2 regions of the Microbacterium sp. SW12 genome follow, and region 2 is predicted to be linked to the other one. Evidence: predicted binding sites of a transcription regulator. Region 2 holds the regulator's gene; the other holds the start of a gene.
The links. The regulator LexA, encoded in region 2, represses DNA repair genes until DNA is damaged. The targets are predictions, from matches to a motif close to TCGAACANNTGTTCGA.
Positions count from the first base shown of each region.

Region 1: the regulator LexA is predicted to act here: its motif matches at 5,198-5,213, upstream of MICSW_RS00810 (intein-containing Rv2578c family radical SAM protein).

Region 1 is NZ_AP024335.1:155,596-164,842, forward strand. It holds gene MICSW_RS00800 (aldose 1-epimerase family protein) at 1-506, opposite strand, end outside; gene MICSW_RS00805 (DEAD/DEAH box helicase) at 803-2,935, shown strand; gene MICSW_RS00810 (intein-containing Rv2578c family radical SAM protein) at 3,075-5,189, opposite strand; gene MICSW_RS00815 (acyl-CoA dehydrogenase family protein) at 5,426-6,589, shown strand; gene MICSW_RS00820 (energy-coupling factor transporter transmembrane component T) at 6,752-7,576, opposite strand; gene MICSW_RS00825 (hypothetical protein) at 7,551-7,808, opposite strand; gene MICSW_RS00830 (ABC transporter ATP-binding protein) at 7,769-9,247, opposite strand, start outside.
Region 2 is NZ_AP024335.1:1,042,855-1,052,101, reverse strand. It holds gene priA (bifunctional 1-(5-phosphoribosyl)-5-((5-phosphoribosylamino)methylideneamino)imidazole-4-carboxamide isomerase/phosphoribosylanthranilate isomerase PriA) at 1-139, opposite strand, end outside; gene hisH (imidazole glycerol phosphate synthase subunit HisH) at 203-871, opposite strand; gene hisB (imidazoleglycerol-phosphate dehydratase HisB) at 868-1,473, opposite strand; gene MICSW_RS05255 (histidinol-phosphate transaminase) at 1,470-2,564, opposite strand; gene MICSW_RS05250 (LysM peptidoglycan-binding domain-containing protein) at 2,608-2,982, opposite strand; gene lexA (transcriptional repressor LexA) at 3,247-3,927, shown strand; gene MICSW_RS05240 (hypothetical protein) at 3,990-5,360, shown strand; gene MICSW_RS05235 (TolB-like translocation protein) at 5,371-6,705, shown strand; gene MICSW_RS05230 (prolyl oligopeptidase family serine peptidase) at 6,606-7,310, shown strand; gene hflX (GTPase HflX) at 7,273-8,820, opposite strand; gene MICSW_RS05220 (class I SAM-dependent methyltransferase) at 8,906-9,247, shown strand, end outside.

The DNA.
Region 1 (9,247 bases), 890 kb from region 2:
TCGCCGAGCGTGAAGTACGGGTGGGTGCCGAGGGCTGCCGGTGCGGCATCCGTGCCGACGTTCTCGATGATGTGGGTGACCTCGATGCCGTCGGCAGTGAGCGCGTACGTGACTGTCGTGTCGAGCTGGAACGGGTAGCCGCTCTGGGGAAAGACTGTGGCCGCGAGCGTGAGCCGGTCGCCGGACTGCTCGGCCACCGTGTACGGCATGAAGCGCAGCAGCCCGTGCGATGCGCCCCCGACCGACGGGTCGGTGATCCACAGCTGGTAGGTGGTGCCGTTGTGGCTCCACTTGCCATCGCGGACGCGGTTCGGCCACGGCACGAGCACGGTTCCGGATGCCGCGGGCGCCGGCATCCCCTGCGGGTACGGTGCGATGAGGTCCACGCCATCGACGGTGAGCCCGCGGATCGTCGCACCCACCTGGGTGAGGTGCGCGGTCACGCGACCGTCGGCACTCGAGAGGTGGAACTGCTCCCCGGTGGGGTCGTGGCGGATGTCGGGCATGGGTCCTCCTCGGCGGGCGTCGTGCCCATGCTAAAGGCCGTGGGTGATGCATCCGACCTTGCCTGCCGTGGTTGCCGCGGCGCGGGGGTTTCCCAGGGTGAGCCTGTACGCTGGATAGGTCGGCTCTGGACATTGCCATGTATGGCGAGTGGGTTTGTGAGTCCTTGGGGCCGATGGTGAGCGCCGATCGGCGTGCATGACCATCACATGAATGGCCCCCGGCCAAGAGAGTCCGGGCCTGTCGAGCGCGTCTCGACTGCTGTTCTCGTGCGAGAGAACCCAGGAAGAACACACCCATGCCCAAGAGCAAGAAGCCGGCCGGCGGCCGCGCAGCCAAGAACTTCGAACCGCGCTACGGCGAGAAGACCGCGTATCAGGACCGCAAGCGTCGCCCTGGCACGTCGTCGGCCGGAAAACCCGGCAGCAAGAGCCCCAGCCACCGCGGCTACCGCCCCGAGACTGCAGAGTCGGACGCGGCGCCCAAGCGTCGCTGGACCGCGCAGGAGCGCGCAGGTCGCGATGAGGCCCGCGCCATCCGTACCCACGCCCGGGACGATCGTCCGCGCCGCGATGACCGCCCCGCACGCGATGAGCGCCAGCGCTCCGGTGGCTATGGCCGCAGTTCGCGCGATGACCGGCCGCGTCGGGACGACCGTCCGTCGTACGGTGACCGTCCGCGTCGGGATGACCGCCCCTCGTATGGGGATCGCCCGCGTCGGGATGACAGCCCGTCCTACGGTGACCGTCCGCGTCGGGATGACCGCACCGGCTACTCGGATCGTCCCCGTCGTGACGACCGCCCCGCCTACGGCGACCGTCCGCAGCGTGAGGGTCAGGATCGTTACTCGGAGCGTCCGCGTCGGGATGACCGTGCGCAGCAGGACCGCTACTCCGATCGTCCGCGTCGTGACGACCGCCCCGCCTACGGTGAACGTCCGCGTCGGGATGACCGCGGTGGTCATGGCGACCGCGCGCGCCGCGACGACCGTCCGCAGCGCGAGAGCCAGGACCGCTACGGAGACCGTCCGCGTCGCGGTGACCGACCCTCCTACGCAGACCGCCCCCGTCGTGACGACCGCGCCGGTTACGGGGATCGTCCACGTCGTGACGATCGTCCGCGTCGCGACGACCGTCCAAACCGCTCCGACTGGAACGCTCCGACGCGCACGGCTGCCCACGAAGAGCACGTGGATGTCGTCCACGAGCGTCTGCAGGCCGAGGCCGTTCAGGCTGACGCTGTCGAGGGCGTCGGTTTCGGTGACCTGGGGCTCGGCGAGAACATCGTCCGTGTGCTCGCCGAGCTGGGGGCGGCATCGCCGTTCCCGATCCAGGCTGCGACCATCGCTCCGATCCTCGAGGGACGCGACGTGCTAGCCCGCGGCCGCACCGGCTCGGGCAAGACCATCGCCTTTGGCGCCCCGCTCGTGGAGAGCATTCTGCGTTCGCAGGCAGGAAGCCGTCGTGAGTTCGGTCGCTCTCCCAAGGCTCTGGTTCTCGCTCCCACGCGTGAGCTCGCGCTGCAGATCGACCGGACGATCCAGCCGATCGCCCGCAGCGTCGGCCTGTTCACGACGCAGATCTACGGTGGCGTGCCGCAGGCGCGCCAGGTCGGTGCCCTCAAGAAGGGCGTCGACGTCATCGTCGGCACGCCGGGCCGCATCGAAGACCTCGTCGAACAGGGCAAACTCGACCTCTCCGAGGTTCGGATCGCGGTCCTGGATGAAGCCGACCACATGTGCGAGCTGGGCTTCCTCGAGCCGGTGCAGCGTATCCTGCGCCTCACCGCTGACGGCAGCCAGAAGCTGCTGTTCTCGGCGACGCTCGACCGTGAAGTTGCCGCGCTCGTCGACGAGTTCCTCGTCGAGCCCGCCGTCTACGAGGTTGCTGGCGAGGACCAGGATTCGAGCACCATCGAGCACCGTGTTCTCGTGATCGACCACCGCGACAAGGCAGAGATCCTGACCTCGCTCGTCGACCGCGACGGCAAGACCCTCGTGTTCGCCCGCACGCGTGCGTACGCCGAGATGCTCGCGGAGCAGTTCGACGACGCCGGCATCCCGTCCCTCGCGCTGCACGGGGACCTGAACCAGGCCAAGCGCACGCGGAACCTCGAGAAGCTGACCTCGGGGCGGGTGCGGGTGCTCGTCGCCACGGATGTCGCCGCGCGCGGCATCCACGTCGATGACATCGACCTGGTAGTTCAGGCCGATGCTCCCGACGAGTACAAGACGTACCTGCACCGCTCGGGTCGCACAGGGCGGGCCGGTCGTGAGGGCCGCGTTGTGACGCTCATCACGCGTCAGCGTCGTCGCCGGATGACCGAGATGCTCGACCGCGCCGAGATCGACGCGCCGTTCGAGGACGCGCGCATCGGCGACGACCTGCTCGAGGAGATCGCGGGCCGTCAGCTCGCCGACGTCGACGCCTGACGCGCCGCACCACTCCCGGCACTCCCGCGCCTCTGGCACCCTGCGCTAGGTAGGAAATATCTCCGAGGTAGGACGAATCCCCACCGGATCGTCCTACCTCGGGTATTTGTCCTACGTCGAAGAGGAGTCGTCAGCGGCGTCAGAACAGCATGGCGGCGGCGTCAGCCCGCCTGCCGCGCGAGGTCGTGACGACGGATGCCGCCGCGCGGCGCGCAGCCAGACCGGGGACCGGCTCGCGTGGGGGAGCTTCTTCTTCGGCGTGGCCGGTCAGTCCGTGCACCCGCAGCAGCGGACGGACGCGCTTGGCCAGCCATTGCCGGTAGGCCTTCGGCGCGTAGGCGGAAGCGCCCGGATAGAGTCCGCGATACGAGCCGACCAACTCCGGATGCTCCCGCTCAAGCCATTGCCAGAACCACTGCTTCGCCCCCGGCCGCAGGTGCAGCGCGCCGAAGACCACCCGGTGTGCACCGGCTGCGCGGATGCGCCCCAGTGCGTCATCGAGCGTGGCGATCGAATCCGTGAGGTGGGGGAGGATCGGCATCAGGAACACAGTGACGCGGAATCCGGCATCCGTCGCTGCGCGGACGGTCTCGAGCCGCGCCGCGGCGCTCGGGGTCCCCGGCTCGAGGGTGCGCTGTAGTGCATCGTCGAAGACGGCGATCGACATCGCGAGCGAGATGTCGACCTCACGGGAGGCTTCCGTCAGAAGCGGAAGATCGCGGCGCAGCAGCGTGCCCTTCGTGAGGATCGAGAACGGGGTACCGGCATCCGTCAGCGCCTGAATGATCCCGGGCATGAGTCGGTACCGTCCCTCGGCCCGCTGATAGGGGTCGGTGTTCGTGCCGAGCATGACTGGGTCGCCCGTCCAGGAGGGTCGCGCGAGTTCCGTGCGCAGCACGTCGGCGACGTTGACCTTCACGACGATCTGCGAATCGAAGTCGCGCCCGGCGTCCAGCTCGAGATACTCGTGCGTGCCTCGGGCGAAACAGTTGTGACTGATGACGCCGTTCGCGATGAAATCACCGGTGCCGGTCGTGATGTCGACCATGTCGATGCTGTGCCCGAGGTCTTCGATTCCGACGACGCGGAGGTCACTCGATGTCTTCACCGCACCGTCGACGATCGAGAGCTTTCTCGTGATCGCGGGCCGTGAGATCTCGAAGAAACGCATTCGCGAAGCCAGCCCGCCCGTGACCCGGATAGCGCTCACCCCGTTCGGCCGCGGCCCCTCGGTGACGGCAGGGATATCAAAGCACGCAAGTGCCTCGCGGACCGTACCGAGCACGTCCTCGTTCTTGTTGCTGATTCTCAGCACACCCCGCGAACAGGAGCCTTCGGCGTCGAAGATCCCGCCCAGGTATCCGGCCAGCCATTCCTCGCTCGGGTCTGTAGGTCGCTGGATAAGGGCCTCAATTGCGGCCACCGCCTCTTTGCGTGCTGTATGGATAGCGAGCATGGCGCGCCGCTGCTCGGTTGCAGCTGTAAACGGCCTGACGTTGGTGGGGATTCCCTCGAGCGCCAATAGCGCCTGGGTGCGTTCGAGAGCCTCCGTGTCCGCGAGAGCGAGCCGAAAGGCGTGAATCGCGCCGGTGCGACCCCCACGCGGGTATGTCTTGTGCAGAATCATCCCGTCGCCCTTAATCATCCCCGCAAGGTAGCCCAGCCGCCACCATCTGTCGGTGGCGTCGTGCCCTGTGACTCTCGCCGCTCCAATCCCGAAACCCATCAGCCGGTTGTTAAAAGTTAGGTAGGGACGCTGCTCCGGTCCACTCATCGCTCCCGTCACGTGCTTCCAGCCTCGCTCGGTCAAGAAGCGGTGATCGGCGCTTGCGACGAGCTCTGTCCCATCGGCGAGGGTCACGCGGTGTGCGCGTCGGACCGTCGCCCACTTCGCGCGCACCGTTGTGGCAACGTACCGGCGGTACTCTCCGCGGCGTTCGGTGCCGATGATCGATTCTCCGACTCGAAGATCGCCGAGGGCGCGGGTGCGGCCGTCGGCGAGCAGGATCATGGTTTCCGGAGCTAGGCAGTACGAGCAGGCATGACTGCATCCCCGGTAGGGGTTCACTGTCCAGTCGAACGGCATCCCCGAGGCGCCGGGCACGTGGTTGAGGGCGCTCTTGGCGACGACCTCGTGAAAGGTCATCCCCGCGAACTCGGGTGTCGTAACGGATCGGACGAAGCCGCCGAGGTGCTCCATTCCGGGCAGCGCGTTGCCATCGCTCGCGCCGATCGTCTGCCCGTTCCACCGCATGCGCACAGTCGAACAAAAATACGATCAACTGTCAACCCGCAGGTTGGATTGCCCGAACTGGATGCCGAACCTGGAGGCATCCTACAAACGCGAGACGCAGTACCGCCCGACGTGAACCGCAATCCCACACGGGGTTCGAAGCTGCACCGGTACGCGGGCATAGAATCGCGTCGGCGACGGGGCCGATCCGCCGATTCCGGCAGGCCCGCGCCATCGATGTGGAAGGAAGGGCTCACATGGAGCGCGACATCTACGACGAAGACCACGAGGCGTTCCGCGACGTCGTCAAGGAGTTCGTCAAGCGTTACGTCACGAACGAGGCGATTGCCCGGTGGGATGCCGAAGGCGAGATCGACCGCGAGACGATGAAGGCCGCGGGTGAGTCCGGCCTCATCGGCCTGTCGGTGCCGGAGGAGTTCGGCGGCGCCGGGATGCTGCAGGACTACCGTTTCCGCGCGATCGTCATGGAAGAGGTCATCGCGGCAGGCTCGGGATCGCTGGCCGGTGCTTTCGGCATCCAGGACGACCTGGCCGTGCCCTACCTCGTGCACATGGGTACCCAGGAGCAGAAGGAGAAGTGGCTTCCCGGTATGGCGACCGGTGAGGTGATCGGTGCGCTCGCCATGACCGAGCCCGGCGCAGGAAGCGACCTTCGCGGCATCAAGACGATCGCGAAGAAAGTCGACGGCGGCTACGTCGTCAACGGCGCCAAGACCTTCATCTCCAGCGGCAAGACCGCCGACCTGGTGGTCACCTTCGTCAAGACCGGCGAGGGCAACCGCCCGGATGCCTTCAGCCTGATGCTCATCGAGAACGGTATGGAAGGCTTCGACCACGGCAAGAAGCTGCACAAGATGGGCTTCCACGGCCACGACACCGCTGAGCTTTCGTTCAGCGACGTCTTCGTTCCCGAGGAGAACCTCATCAGCGGCCGCGAGGGCATGGGCTTCGTGCAGCTCATGATGAACCTGCCCCTCGAGCGCATGTCGATCGGTGTCGCGGGTGCCGCCGCGGCTCAGGCAGCCCTGGACTGGACCTTGGCCTACACGAAGGACCGCGAGGCCTTCGGGGAGCGGATCGCTGACTTCCAGAACACCCGATTCCGGCTTGCCGACATGGCTGCCGACGTCGAGGCGCTGTGGGCATATACCGATCGGGTTATGCGCGCGTACGCCGACAAGAAGCTCTCGGCCGAGGAGGCCGCGAAGTACAAGTTCTGGGCGACCGAGCGAGAGTGGGCGGTCCTTGACCTCGGGGTCCAGCTGCACGGCGGGTACGGCTACATCACGGAGTACCCGATCGCGCGCGCGTTCCTCGACGCTCGCGTCCACCGCATTTACGGCGGTACCAACGAGATCATGCGCGAGATCGTCGGGCGTGACCTCGCTGGCAAGCGCTGATCACACCTGCGACAGGATGCCGCGACACCGCCCTCTCAGGAGGCGCGGGTCGCGGCATCCGTCGTTCGTGGTGCCTTGGCGAGGGACAACTCGGCTGGGTGAAGGACAACTCGGCTGGGCGAGGGACAACTCGGCTGGGCGAGGGACAACTCGGCTGAACGGTTAGGCGATGCCCCAGGGGAAGAAGAGGGCGAAGAGGGCGGCGGAGGCTAGCCAGAAAGCGGCGATGAAGACGACGTCGCGGGCGCGGAACGGCACGAGGTGTCGCTCGGTGCGATCGGGGTAGGCGCCGAAGGCGCGGGAGTCCATCGCGAGGGCCACCCGCTCGGCATGACGGATCGCGCCGGCAAGCAGCGGCACGAGATAGCTGGCCCAGCGGCGCAGACTCGCGATCGGTCCGCGCCCGCGGTGCGCGCCGCGCACGCGGTGGGCCTGCCGGATGATTTCAAGCTCGTGACCGAACCGGGGCACGAAGCGGAACGCGGCCAGGGCTGTATACCCGATCCGGTACGGGACGCGCAGCTGCTGCACGCAGGCCCGCACGAGATCGGGACCGGTCGTGCTGAGGCCCGGGATGAGCGAGAGCGCGAGGATCGCAGCGAGCCGCAACCCCGTTGCGAGTCCGATCTCGAGAGCGCCGCTGTAGAGGGTCCATGCCCCGATCTGCAGCACGGGCGGGGTGTCGGCGACGAGTGCGGCATCCGTCCAGAGCGCGAAGCCGAAGCCCAACACCGCTATGGCGCCGGGTATCGCCAGTGCGAGAAGGACGGCGGCTCGGATGCTGAGACTCACGCCGACGAGCAGCACGAGGTACGACAGCGCGAGAAACGCCACCGGTGTCGCAAGATCGCGCACGAATACGAGCAGCACGAGCGCCGGAAGGACCGCTGCCATCTTCGCAAGCGGGTTCAGCCCGTAGAGGAAGCGCACCGCAGAGGTGCGCCGCACGGCGGCGTACGGGTCATCGGCAACGGATGCCGGGAGCATTGTCGGCGCCGTCGTCACGGGCCACCCCGGGAAGGTCAGCAACGCGGGTGACCGTTCGCAGTTCCGGGTGCGTGGCGAGCGGGGCGAGGGCGCGCGCGAGCGGCGGGACCCGCAGGCCCGCGCGGGCGATGAGCTCGGCATCCGCGAACACCTCGCCCGGCGCTCCGCACGCCGTGAGGCGTCCCGACTCCATCACCGCCACGCGGTCGGCGTACTCGGCGACCAGCTGCATGTCGTGGGTGACGACGATGATGGTCGTGCCCTCACGGTTGAGGTCGCGCAGCAGACCGAGAAGTTCGTCTGCTCGGGCGCGATCTTGTCCGAACGTCGGCTCGTCGAGGACGAGCACGCGAGCGCCGGCGACAAGGGCGGTTCCGACCGAGAGGCGCCGCTTCTGGCCCCCGAGAGCAGGAACGGATGAACGTGCGCGCGCTCGCGCAGCCCGAAGCGGTCGAGAAGATCGAGGGTGCGCCGCTCGATTTCCGCCTCGTCGAGGTGCTGGCGTCGCAGGCCGTGCGCGATCTCGTCGAACACTGACGCCGCGATGAACTGGTGCTCGGGGTTCTGAAACCCGAACCCCACATGGGTCGACAGAGCCCGGTCATCCAGGCGGGCAACATCGAGGCCGTCGATCCGGACGGTGCCCCGGGGCGGCGTGAGCACCCCGGCCAGAGCCTGGATCAGCGTCGTCTTACCCGCCCCGTTCGCACCGACGATAGCGAGGAAATCGCCGTCGCGAACCTCGAGCGAGACATCCGTCAGAACTTCCGTCTTCTTGCGGCGCAGCGTGAGTCCGCGCACCTCGATGCGCGTGCCGGATGCCGACACCCGTGTCTCGGTCGCCGCACCCGCACCCGACCCCGCCTCGCGTGTAGCGGCAGGAGCGGGCTGACGATCGAGTGCCGCGCGCAGTTCGTCGGGACTGATCGGCAGCGTGTCGAAGCGGTACCCGGCCTCCCGCAGGCGCAGAGCCGCGAGCGTCGAGGTCGGCAGCCACACGCCGAGGTCGTGCAGTTCGGCCGCGCGCCCCCGCAGGATCTCGTCAACCGCCCCATCGGCGATCACGACGCCCGCGGCATCCAGCACGACGACGCGGTTCACGAACGGGGCGGCGGCGTCGAGGTTGTGCTCGATGAGCACGATCCCCTTGTCGCCGGATGCCGCGAGCTCGTCCAGGGCGGCATAGACGTCATCGATCCCGCGGGGATCGAGGTTTGCCGTCGGTTCGTCGAGCACGAGAAGGGGCGAACCCATGGCCAAGGCGCACGCGATTGCGAGCCGCTGCCGACCGCCTCCGGAGAGGCGATCGGGGTTCTCTGACCGCCGTTCCCACAGCCCGACCCGACGCAGCGCACTCTCGGCGCGGGCGAGCACCTCGGCTGCCGGCAGACGTAGGTTCTCGGGCCCGAACGCGACCTCGTCGAGCAACGTGCCAGTGACAAGTTGCGCGTCGGGGTCCTGGAACACGATCCCCACCTGGGTCGACAGCTGCGCGACGGAGTGCGTCGCGGCATCCATCCCGGCTACCTCGACGCGGCCCGTCAACGTGGCGGGAACGGCGTGCGGGATGAGCCCGTTCATGGCGAGGGAGAGCGTCGACTTGCCCGAACCGCTCGGCCCGAGAAGCAGCACGACGTCGCCGCGCGACACCTCGAACGACACGGATGCCGG
Region 2 (9,247 bases):
AGTCGACGGCGGCCTCCACCGGGTCGCCGTAGCTCGTCTCCGACCCCGCGGCACCCTGCGTGAGGCGCACCGCCTTGCCATCGGCGACATCGACGGCGGGCAGCAGGATCAATTCGGGCGTTGACGCGAAGTCGTTCATGGTTCCTCGGGCGGGTTCACGGAGCCCGCGGCACGCCGATGACTCTCGGAGGCAGGCACGAGTTCAGAGGGTAGCCGCGGGAAGGCTCGCGATCCAATTCGCCAGCAACCGGATGCCCGCCTCGCCCGATTTCTCGGGATGGAACTGCGTCGCCGCCAGCGGACCGTTCTCCACGGCTGCCACGAACGGGACGCCGTGCGTGGCCCACGTGACGACCGCGCTCGGGAAGGGCTCCTGCGACGGGAGGGTCCAGTGCTGCGCCGCGTAGGAGTGGACGAAGTAGAACCGTTCCGACTCGATCCCGCGGAACAGCGTCGAGCCTGAGCCGGCCTCGACGGTGTTCCACCCCATGTGCGGCAGGACGGGAGCGTCGAGCTCGGTCACCGCGCCGGGCCACTGTCCGAGTCCGAGACTGTCGGCTCCGCGCTCGACACCGTGCTCGAACATCACCTGCATACCGACGCAGATCCCGAGCACGGGTCGTCCGCCCGCCAAGCGTCGCTCGATGAGCTGATCCGCCCGGGATTCGCGCAGCGCATCCACGACGGAGCGGAAGGCGCCGACGCCCGGAACGACCAGACCGTCCGCAGCCATGATCAGGTCGCGGTCATCGGTCAGGCGGGCGTCAGCCCCCGCCAGGGCCAGCGCCTTGACCGCAGAGTGAACATTGCCGGATCCGTAGTCCAGAACGGCGACCGTCGGCCGCGCGGTCGTTGTCGACGCCGAGGTCACAGCGCACCCTTCGTGCTCGGGATACCGCGCACGAGGGGATCGAGTGCCTTGGCCTGGCGGAAAGCGCGCGCGAAGGCCTTGTACTCGGCCTCGGCGATGTGGTGCGGATCACGGCCAGCCAGAACCCGGAGGTGGACGGTGAGGCCGGCGTGGTAGCTGATCGCCTCGAAGGTGTGCCGCACGAGCGACCCCGTGAAGTGACCGGCGATCAGGTGAAGCGCGAACCCGTCGGGCTCGCCGTCGTGCACGAGGTAAGGACGTCCACTGATGTCCACGACAGCTTGGGCCAAGGCATCGTCCAGCGGAACGAGCGCGTCGCCGTAACGCGAGATGCCCGACTTGTCGCCGAGGGCTTCACGGATGGCGTCACCGAGCACGATCGCGACATCCTCGACGGTGTGGTGAGCGTCGATCTCCACGTCACCTTCGGCACGCACCGTGAGGTCGGTCAGGGAGTGCTTCGCGAACGCCGTGAGCATGTGATCGTAGAACGGGACGCCGGTGTCGATCGTGCTGGCGCCGGTGCCATCGAGGTCAAGGCTCAACTCGACGCGCGACTCGCTCGTGGCTCGCGTGACCGATGCGGTGCGGCTGCTGCTCATGCGCGAGAGTCTATCGACGCGAGTGCTTCCAGAAACGCGGTGGTCTCCTCGGCGGTGCCGGCCGACACCCGCAGGCTGCGCGGGATGCCGATGTCACGAACGAGGATGCCGCGATCATAAAGCTGTTGCCACGTGCGTCCGGGGTCTTCTACCCCGCTGAACAGCACGAAGTTGGTCCACGACTCGTAGGCGCGGTAGCCGAGAGCTTCGACTGTCGCCGAGATGCGATCGCGCTGCATCACGATCTCATCCACCATCTGGAGCATCACCGGGGCGTGGGCAAGCGCAGCGAGCGCCGCCGCCTGCGTGAGCGAACTGAGGTGGTAAGGCAACCGCACCAACCGCAAGGCATCGATCACGGCGGGATCGGCAGCGAGGTAGCCAACGCGGGCTCCGGCGAAGGCGAACGCCTTGCTCATGGTGCGCGAAACGAGGAGGCGTTCGCGGCCCGGCAGCAACGACAGCGCGGATGGCGCCGTTCGAGGCGCGAACTCGAAGTACGCCTCATCGACGATCACGATCCCGCGCGTCGCCTCGTAGGCGGCCTCGATCACCTCGAGGCTCATCGGCGTCCCTGTCGGATTATTGGGGGCGCACAGGAACACGATGTCGGGATCGGCGGCAGCGATCTGGTCGACCGCCGATACGGCATCCACCGTGTAGTCGGCACCTCGGCTTCCGGAGACCCACTCGGCCCCGGTCGCTCGCGTCAGCAAGGGGTACATCGAATAGGTGGGAGCGAACCCGAAGGCGCGACGCCCCGGCCCGCCGAACGCCTGGAGAACGTGCTGAAGCACCTCGTTCGATCCGTTCGCCGCCCAGATCTGGTCGGCGACGAGGCCATGGCGAAGGTACTCGGCGAATCCCTCACGCAGTTCCCGGAACTCGCGGTCCGGGTAGCGGTTGATCTCGCCGAGGGCGCGTCCGATCGCATCCAGGATGTCGTCGGCTACCTCCCGCGGCACCGGGTGAGTGTTCTCGTTGACATTCAGGGCGACAGGAAGTGGCGCCTGCGGTGCGCCGTACGGGGTGAGACCCCGTAGGTCATCGCGGAGCGGAAGATCATCGAGGCGAATCGTCACCCGTCCCATCGTACGGTGCCTGATGAGGCCGCACTCGGTTCTTCAGCAGGATTCACTCGCTGTAGGCGAGGGGGATAGCGAGCTGCTGCCCCGCGCTCACAACGCTTCCCGTCAGACCGTTCAGGCGGGAGATCTCGGCCACGACGTCGCGGGGGTCGGCATCCGGTGCGATCTCTTGCGCGATGGACCACAGGGAGTCCCCCGCCGAAACGGTGACCGTCTCGAACGTCCCCGCCGGCGCCGAGGAATCAAGGGAGGCGAGGGCGGCACCGCCACCCCAGATGACGCCGAGGATGACGATGACCGCCGGCAGCGCAGCAAGCGCCGTGAGGACGGCTCGACCACGAGCAGTCAGTCGAAGCCGTTTCGCGGCGGGTCGGGCCGCAGCGATCGTCGTGGGTGCGGTGCCGAGAGCAATCGTCGTCATGTCATCCTCCGTCATCTCGAGGAGAGATTCGCATCCACCGCCCGGCCAGGAGTGGCGGATGCGAAGCTCTCTTCCGAAGTTATCTTCGAGTATTCTGGCTGTCAAGTCGGATTCCTCCCGGGGATGTTTCGAACACGACACGCGGGCCGGGTATCCCCGAAAGGGTATTGAGGCGGTTACGGTTTCGATGAAGACAGGTCATCACCAACCTCCGACATTCGAAGACGAGTGCGGGCAGATGCGAGCAGCGACAGGAGCGGGGCAATGAACGAGGAGCCGGTACGGGAACGCGCTAGTACGCGGCGGCGGCGCAGCCTCAGCGAGAAACAGCTCGCGATTCTTGAGGTGATCCAGCGCTCGATCGCCCGAAACGGCTACCCGCCGAGCATGCGTGAGATCGGCGATGCCGTCGGGCTCAAGAGCCTCTCGAGCGTCACGCATCAGCTCAACCAGCTGGAACTGAGCGGATACCTTCGCCGCGATGCCGGCAAGACGCGCGCAATGGAGGTGCTCATCGACCTACCGGGCATGGCCGCTGAAAACCCCGCAGACACCGCGCCGTCTGTCGGCGACGCAGCGATGGTGCCGCTCGTCGGGCGCATTGCCGCTGGCGTGCCGATCACCGCTGATCAGCAGATCGAAGAGATCTTCCCGCTTCCCCGACAGCTCGTCGGCAAAGGTGAGCTTTTCATGTTGCGGGTCAGCGGCGAATCGATGATCGACGCTGCGATCTGTGACGGTGACTGGGTGGTCGTACGCTCCCAGGCGACCGCCGAGAACGGCGACATCGTCGCCGCGATGCTCGACGGTGAAGCGACGGTCAAGGCATTTCGCCAGCGGGATGGACACACCTGGCTTCTCCCCCGCAATTCAGCCTTCGAACCCATCCTCGGCGACGAAGCGACGGTCCTCGGCAAGGTCGTGGCGGTCCTTCGCGCGGTCTGAGCCGCACCGATCGCCATATTCGGGTGAGGCGGTGAACGTGGTCTTCCGCCAAAATGGGGCCCATGAGCTCGCCGACACCCGAAGACCTCGAATCCCGGATCCGCGCCCTCGAGGCTGAAAACGCGCGTCTGACGGTCCGCACCTCCCCGTCCGGTGGGTGGTGGCGCGCCGCCCTGTCGGCGTTCGTCATCGTGATCGCGACGATTCTCGTGCCGGTGTCGGTGGTCACCACGTGGGCACGCGTGCAGCTGGTCGACGAGGATGCCTTCGTGTCGACGTTCGCCCCGTTGACCGAGGATCCCGCCGTCCAGGAACTCATCGTCGATGAGGCGACGGCAGCCATCGATGCGCAGGTCGACTTCGCGGGCCTCACCGACCAGGTCTTCGACGGCATTGAGGACCTGGGACTGCCTCCCGCGGCATCGACAGCGCTCAACGCACTGCGCGCGCCGGCTGCCCAGGGCGTGCAGAACCTGGTCAACTCCGCGGTCGAACGCATCGTGGAGTCAGATGCCTTCTCGGATGTCTGGGCCTTCGCGCTTCGGGGTGTCCACCGCTCGATCACGACCGTCGCGACAGCCGACGGCGGCGGAATCCTCGTCCTCGACAACGACGGCCTCGGGATCGCGCTGGGCCCGATCATCGACCAGGTCAAGGAACGGCTCACCGAGAGTGGGGTCGGCGTTGCCGGGCTCATCCCCGGCATCGACAAGACCATCATCATCGGCGACGGCGAGGCGCTCATCGCGTTCCGGACTGTCTATGCGCTCGCTGATGCTGTCGGCTGGTGGCTCTCGATCGTGACCATCGCGCTGTTCGTCCTGGCCATCGTCATCGCGCGGCGCCGCAGCGTCGCGGTAATCGGTACGGGGGTCGGACTGTTCATCGGCGGCGGCATGCTCGCTGCCGGATTCAGTATCGGCGCTGCAGCAAGTACCGTCGTAGCCGGCCAGCTCGACCTCTCCCCGTCGGCCCTCAGTGTGATCTATGCGCAGCTCACCGCATCCATGGCGCAGAGCGCGCTTGTGATCGCGCTGCTCGGTCTCGTGATCGCGGTCATCGGCTGGCTGATGGGGTCGAGCCGTTCAGCCACCGCCACCCGTGGCGGCGTAAGCGGCTTCAACGCGACTATCCGCGGCGCTCTCGCCGCGCGGGGACTCAACACTGGCGCCTTCGGACGCTTCCTCGCTCGGTACCGCGTCGCGATCCGGATCGCGCTGGTCGTCCTCGCGGTCATCTGGCTTCTTGCGCTCCGCCCACTTTCCTTCAGCGACGTCGTCCTGGTGTTCCTCGTGACGCTGATCGTCGCGTGGGTCCTCGAGTTGCTGCAGCGGCGCGAGATCGTCGAGGTCGAGGTCATCGAGGTGGACGTGGCCGACGCGGACGGCTCCGAGGAGATCGTCGTCGAGGAGCGCGCCAGCGACCGCGCGTAGCGTGGGGACCATGGCTTCCTCCCTTCCCCGGCTCCCCTACGGCACCTGGCCGTCTCCGATCTCCGCAGCATCCGTCGCCGCGGCGTCCCCGCGCTACGAAGGTGCGGCGTTCGTCGCGGCCCCAGACGGCGAGGAGATCTGGTGGGGACAGAGCGTTCCAGCCGAGAGTGGGCGCACGACAGTCCGACGGCGCCTGGCCGATGGGACTGTCGAAGAGCTCCTGCCCGCCCCGTGGAACGCTCGGTCTCGTGTGCACGAGTACGGCGGCGGCCCGTGGGCAGCGACGGATGACGGCGCGTTGTGCTTCGTCGAGAAGACTGACCAGCGGATCTGGATCCTCGCCCCGGATTCTGAGCCGCGCGCCCTGACACCGGCCGGGACGCGGATGCGATTCGGTGGACTGCGGTTCGCCGCCGGAGAGCTGTGGGCGATCCGAGAAGACCACACACGGCCCGGCGTTCCCGCTCGCGACATCGTGCGAGTTCCGCGCAACGGTTCTGCCGCGAGCGATGTGGATCAGATCGTCTCCGTGGTGGCGGGGAGTGACTTCGTCGCCCACCCCGCGGTTTCGCCCGACGGATCCCACCTCGCCTGGATCGCCTGGAATCATCCAGCCATGCCATGGGATAGCACCGAGCTCCGTCTCGGTCGATTCGTGAACGGCCGTATCGAGAAGTGGCAGACCGTCGCCGGTGGCCCAGACCGAGCGCCCCTGCAACCCGAGTGGCTGGACACCGACAGACTCGTGTTCCTCGACGACCCCGATGGTCGGTGGAACCTGCACTCCTGGTCGGCCTCTCACGGCGCAACGCCCATCGCCCCGGCCCCGGAGGACACCGGAGGGCCGCTGTGGTCCCTCGGGGGGCGCTGGTATGCCCTGGGGGCAGACGGCACCGCTGTCTGCGTCCGCACCCAGGGCACCGATCGGGTCGTCGCCGTCGCTCCCGGCGGCGATATGCACGATCTCGGCGGACCGGTGAGTTCCGACGTGTCGGTCGAGGATGCCGCGGGCCGGCGTGCCCTCGTGATCGGCTCCCGGACGGACGGCGCCGCCGGCGTGTGGCTGGTCGATATCGACAGCGCGCGCTGGGAGCCGGTCGCCGGCGGTGAAAGCGCCTGGCCTGCCGAATGGACGCCGCGGCCGATCGAGCTAAGCACCGAAGGCCCCCGGGGTGAGGTCCACGCCTTCGCCTTCCCCCGACGAACCCGGAGGCGGCCGCTCCGGAGGGGGAGCTTCCGCCCTACATCGTCCTCGTACACGGTGGTCCGACGGGCCATGTCGGCGGTGCGGCATCCCCGAAGATCAGCTACTTCACCAGCCGTGGAATCGGTGTGCTGGACGTGAACTACGGCGGCTCAACCGGGTACGGGCGCGAATATCGCGAGAGGCTCCGGGGGCAGTGGGGTGTCGTTGACGTCGAGGACGTGCGCGACGCGGCGCTTGCGCTAGCGGAGGCCGGACTGGCAGATCCTGCCCGCATAGCGATCGACGGCGGATCCGCGGGCGGTTGGACAGTCCTCGCAGCGATCGTCCAGACCAACGTGTTCGCCGCCGGGGTGTCCCGCTACGGCGTCGGCGATGCTCGCGCGCTCGCTGCCGATACCCACGACTTCGAGGCTCGGTACCTCGATGGCCTCATCGGCCCGCTCCCCGAGGCGGAACACCTCTATCTGGAGCGCTCTCCGCTCTCGCATCCCGACGGCTTCGACGTTCCCATGCTCCTGCTTCAGGGAGCGGAGGACGAAGTCGTACCCCCAGCACAGGCAGAGGCCATTCGAGAAGCGCTAGCTGCGCGCGGCATCCCGCATGCCTACGTCCTCTACGAGGGAGAGGCTCACGGCTTCCGGCGCGCCGAGACCGTCATCCACGCCATCGAAACGGAGCTTGCCTTCCTCGGCGCGGTGTTCGGGTTCACTCCCCCAGGCGCCGCACCGCTGACGCTGAGCTGAAAGGCGCGAGCTCGGCTGCAAGCTTCTCGGATACGAATGCGTGGAGGGCCGTCCCGGACTCCTCGTGGGTGATGGCGATGACGTGCCCGGACTCGTGTGCGGCGGAGATCAGGTCGCCGCGGTCATAGGGAACGATCGCGTGGACTTCGACCGCCGGAAGCGGAAGAGCCCGCTCGATGGCAGCCCGAAGCTCGGTTATGCCCTCCCCCGTGCGGGAAGAGGCAAACAGCGCCGCGGGCTCCAGCCCCCGAAGAACCATGCGCGTCGATTCGTCGACGAGGTCGGCCTTGTTGAAGACGACGATCTCCGGCAGGTCACGCGCTCCGACATCGCCGATGACGTCACGAACGGTAGCCAACTGCGCCGCGGGGTCGGGGTGTGAAGCATCCACGACGTGCACGATCACGTCCGATTGGCCGACCTCCTCGAGAGTCGACCGAAAGGCTTCAACCAGCTGGTGCGGCAGATTGCGCACGAAACCGACGGTGTCGGTGAGGGTGTAGACCCGACCATCGGACGCCTCGGTACGGCGCACCGTCGCATCCAGCGTCGCAAACAGGGCGTTTTCGACCAGTACTCCGGCGTTCGTGAGCCGATTGAGCAGGCTCGACTTGCCCGCGTTCGTATACCCCGCGATCGCAACCGACGGCACCGTATTGCGGCGGCGCTCAGCGCGCTTGGCATCCCGCGCCGGCGCGAAATCGCGGATCTGCCGCCGCAGCTGCGCCATCCGAGTACGGATGCGGCGGCGGTCGAGTTCGATCTTGGTCTCACCGGGACCGCGAGAACCCATACCGGCTCCGCCGGCACCGACCTGGCCACCGGCCTGGCGGCTCATCGACTCACCCCAGCCGCGAAGGCGCGGCAGGAGGTACTCCAGTTGGGCGAGTTCGACCTGCGCCTTGCCCTCGCGGCTCTTCGCGTGCTGGCTGAAGATGTCGAGGATGACCGTGGTGCGGTCGATTACCTTGACCTTGACGACATCCTCGAGTGCGCGCCGCTGGCTCGGCGCGAGTTCGGTGTCGGCGATCACAGTGTCGGCGCCAAGCGAGGCGACGATGTCGCGGAGCTCCTCGGCCTTGCCTCGTCCGAGGTAGGTGGCGGGATCCGGGTGAGGGCGGCGCTGGAGGACGCCATCGAGCACGACGGCTCCGGCAGTCTCGGCGAGCGCGGCGAGCTCCCGAAGGGAGTTCTCGGCATTCTCCTGCTCACCCTGGGGGTGGACGCCGACAAGAACGACGTTCTCGAGCCGAAGCTGGCGGTACTCGACCTCGGTGACGTCTTCGAGTTCGGTCGACAGGCCCGGGATGCGTCGGAGCGCCGCGCGTTCTTCGCGATCCCACTGGTCGCCGTCGGAGTCCGCTCCTCCAGCCGTCGCGGCATCCTGCAAAGCCTGAGCCGACCCGAACACCCACACGTCGGATCGGCCGCGGGCGCGCTCAAGCACCCGGTCAACAGGGTCGACAGGGTGCTCCGCTGGGGCGTTCTGGGTGTCTGGGATCTCGTCCATCATCATTTCCGTGGGATGCCCGGCATCAGGCATCCGTAAACTCTAGCCTCCCGGAGGCGGCCCGTCCTCCGCTACGCTCGTCGCCATGGAGAGCGATCACTACTTCTCGTCGTCGCCTTCCAGTCCCGAAAACCTCCGGCGCATCCGTGTCTCGATCGCGGGGCATCCGGTGGAGGTCACTACGGCCGGCGGGGTGTTCAGTCCGGATCACATCGACACCGGCACCACCGTCTTGCTCGAGAACACTCCTCCCCCGCCTGCGGGCGGGCATCTGCTGGACCTCGGGTGCGGGTGGGGTCCCATCGCGCTGACCCTCGCGATGGATGCTCCGCACGCCACGGTGTGGGCCGTTGACGTCAACGAACGGGCTCTCGACCTCGTGCGCTCCAACGCGAGCGAACTCGGCCTTGCCAATGTCAACGCCGTG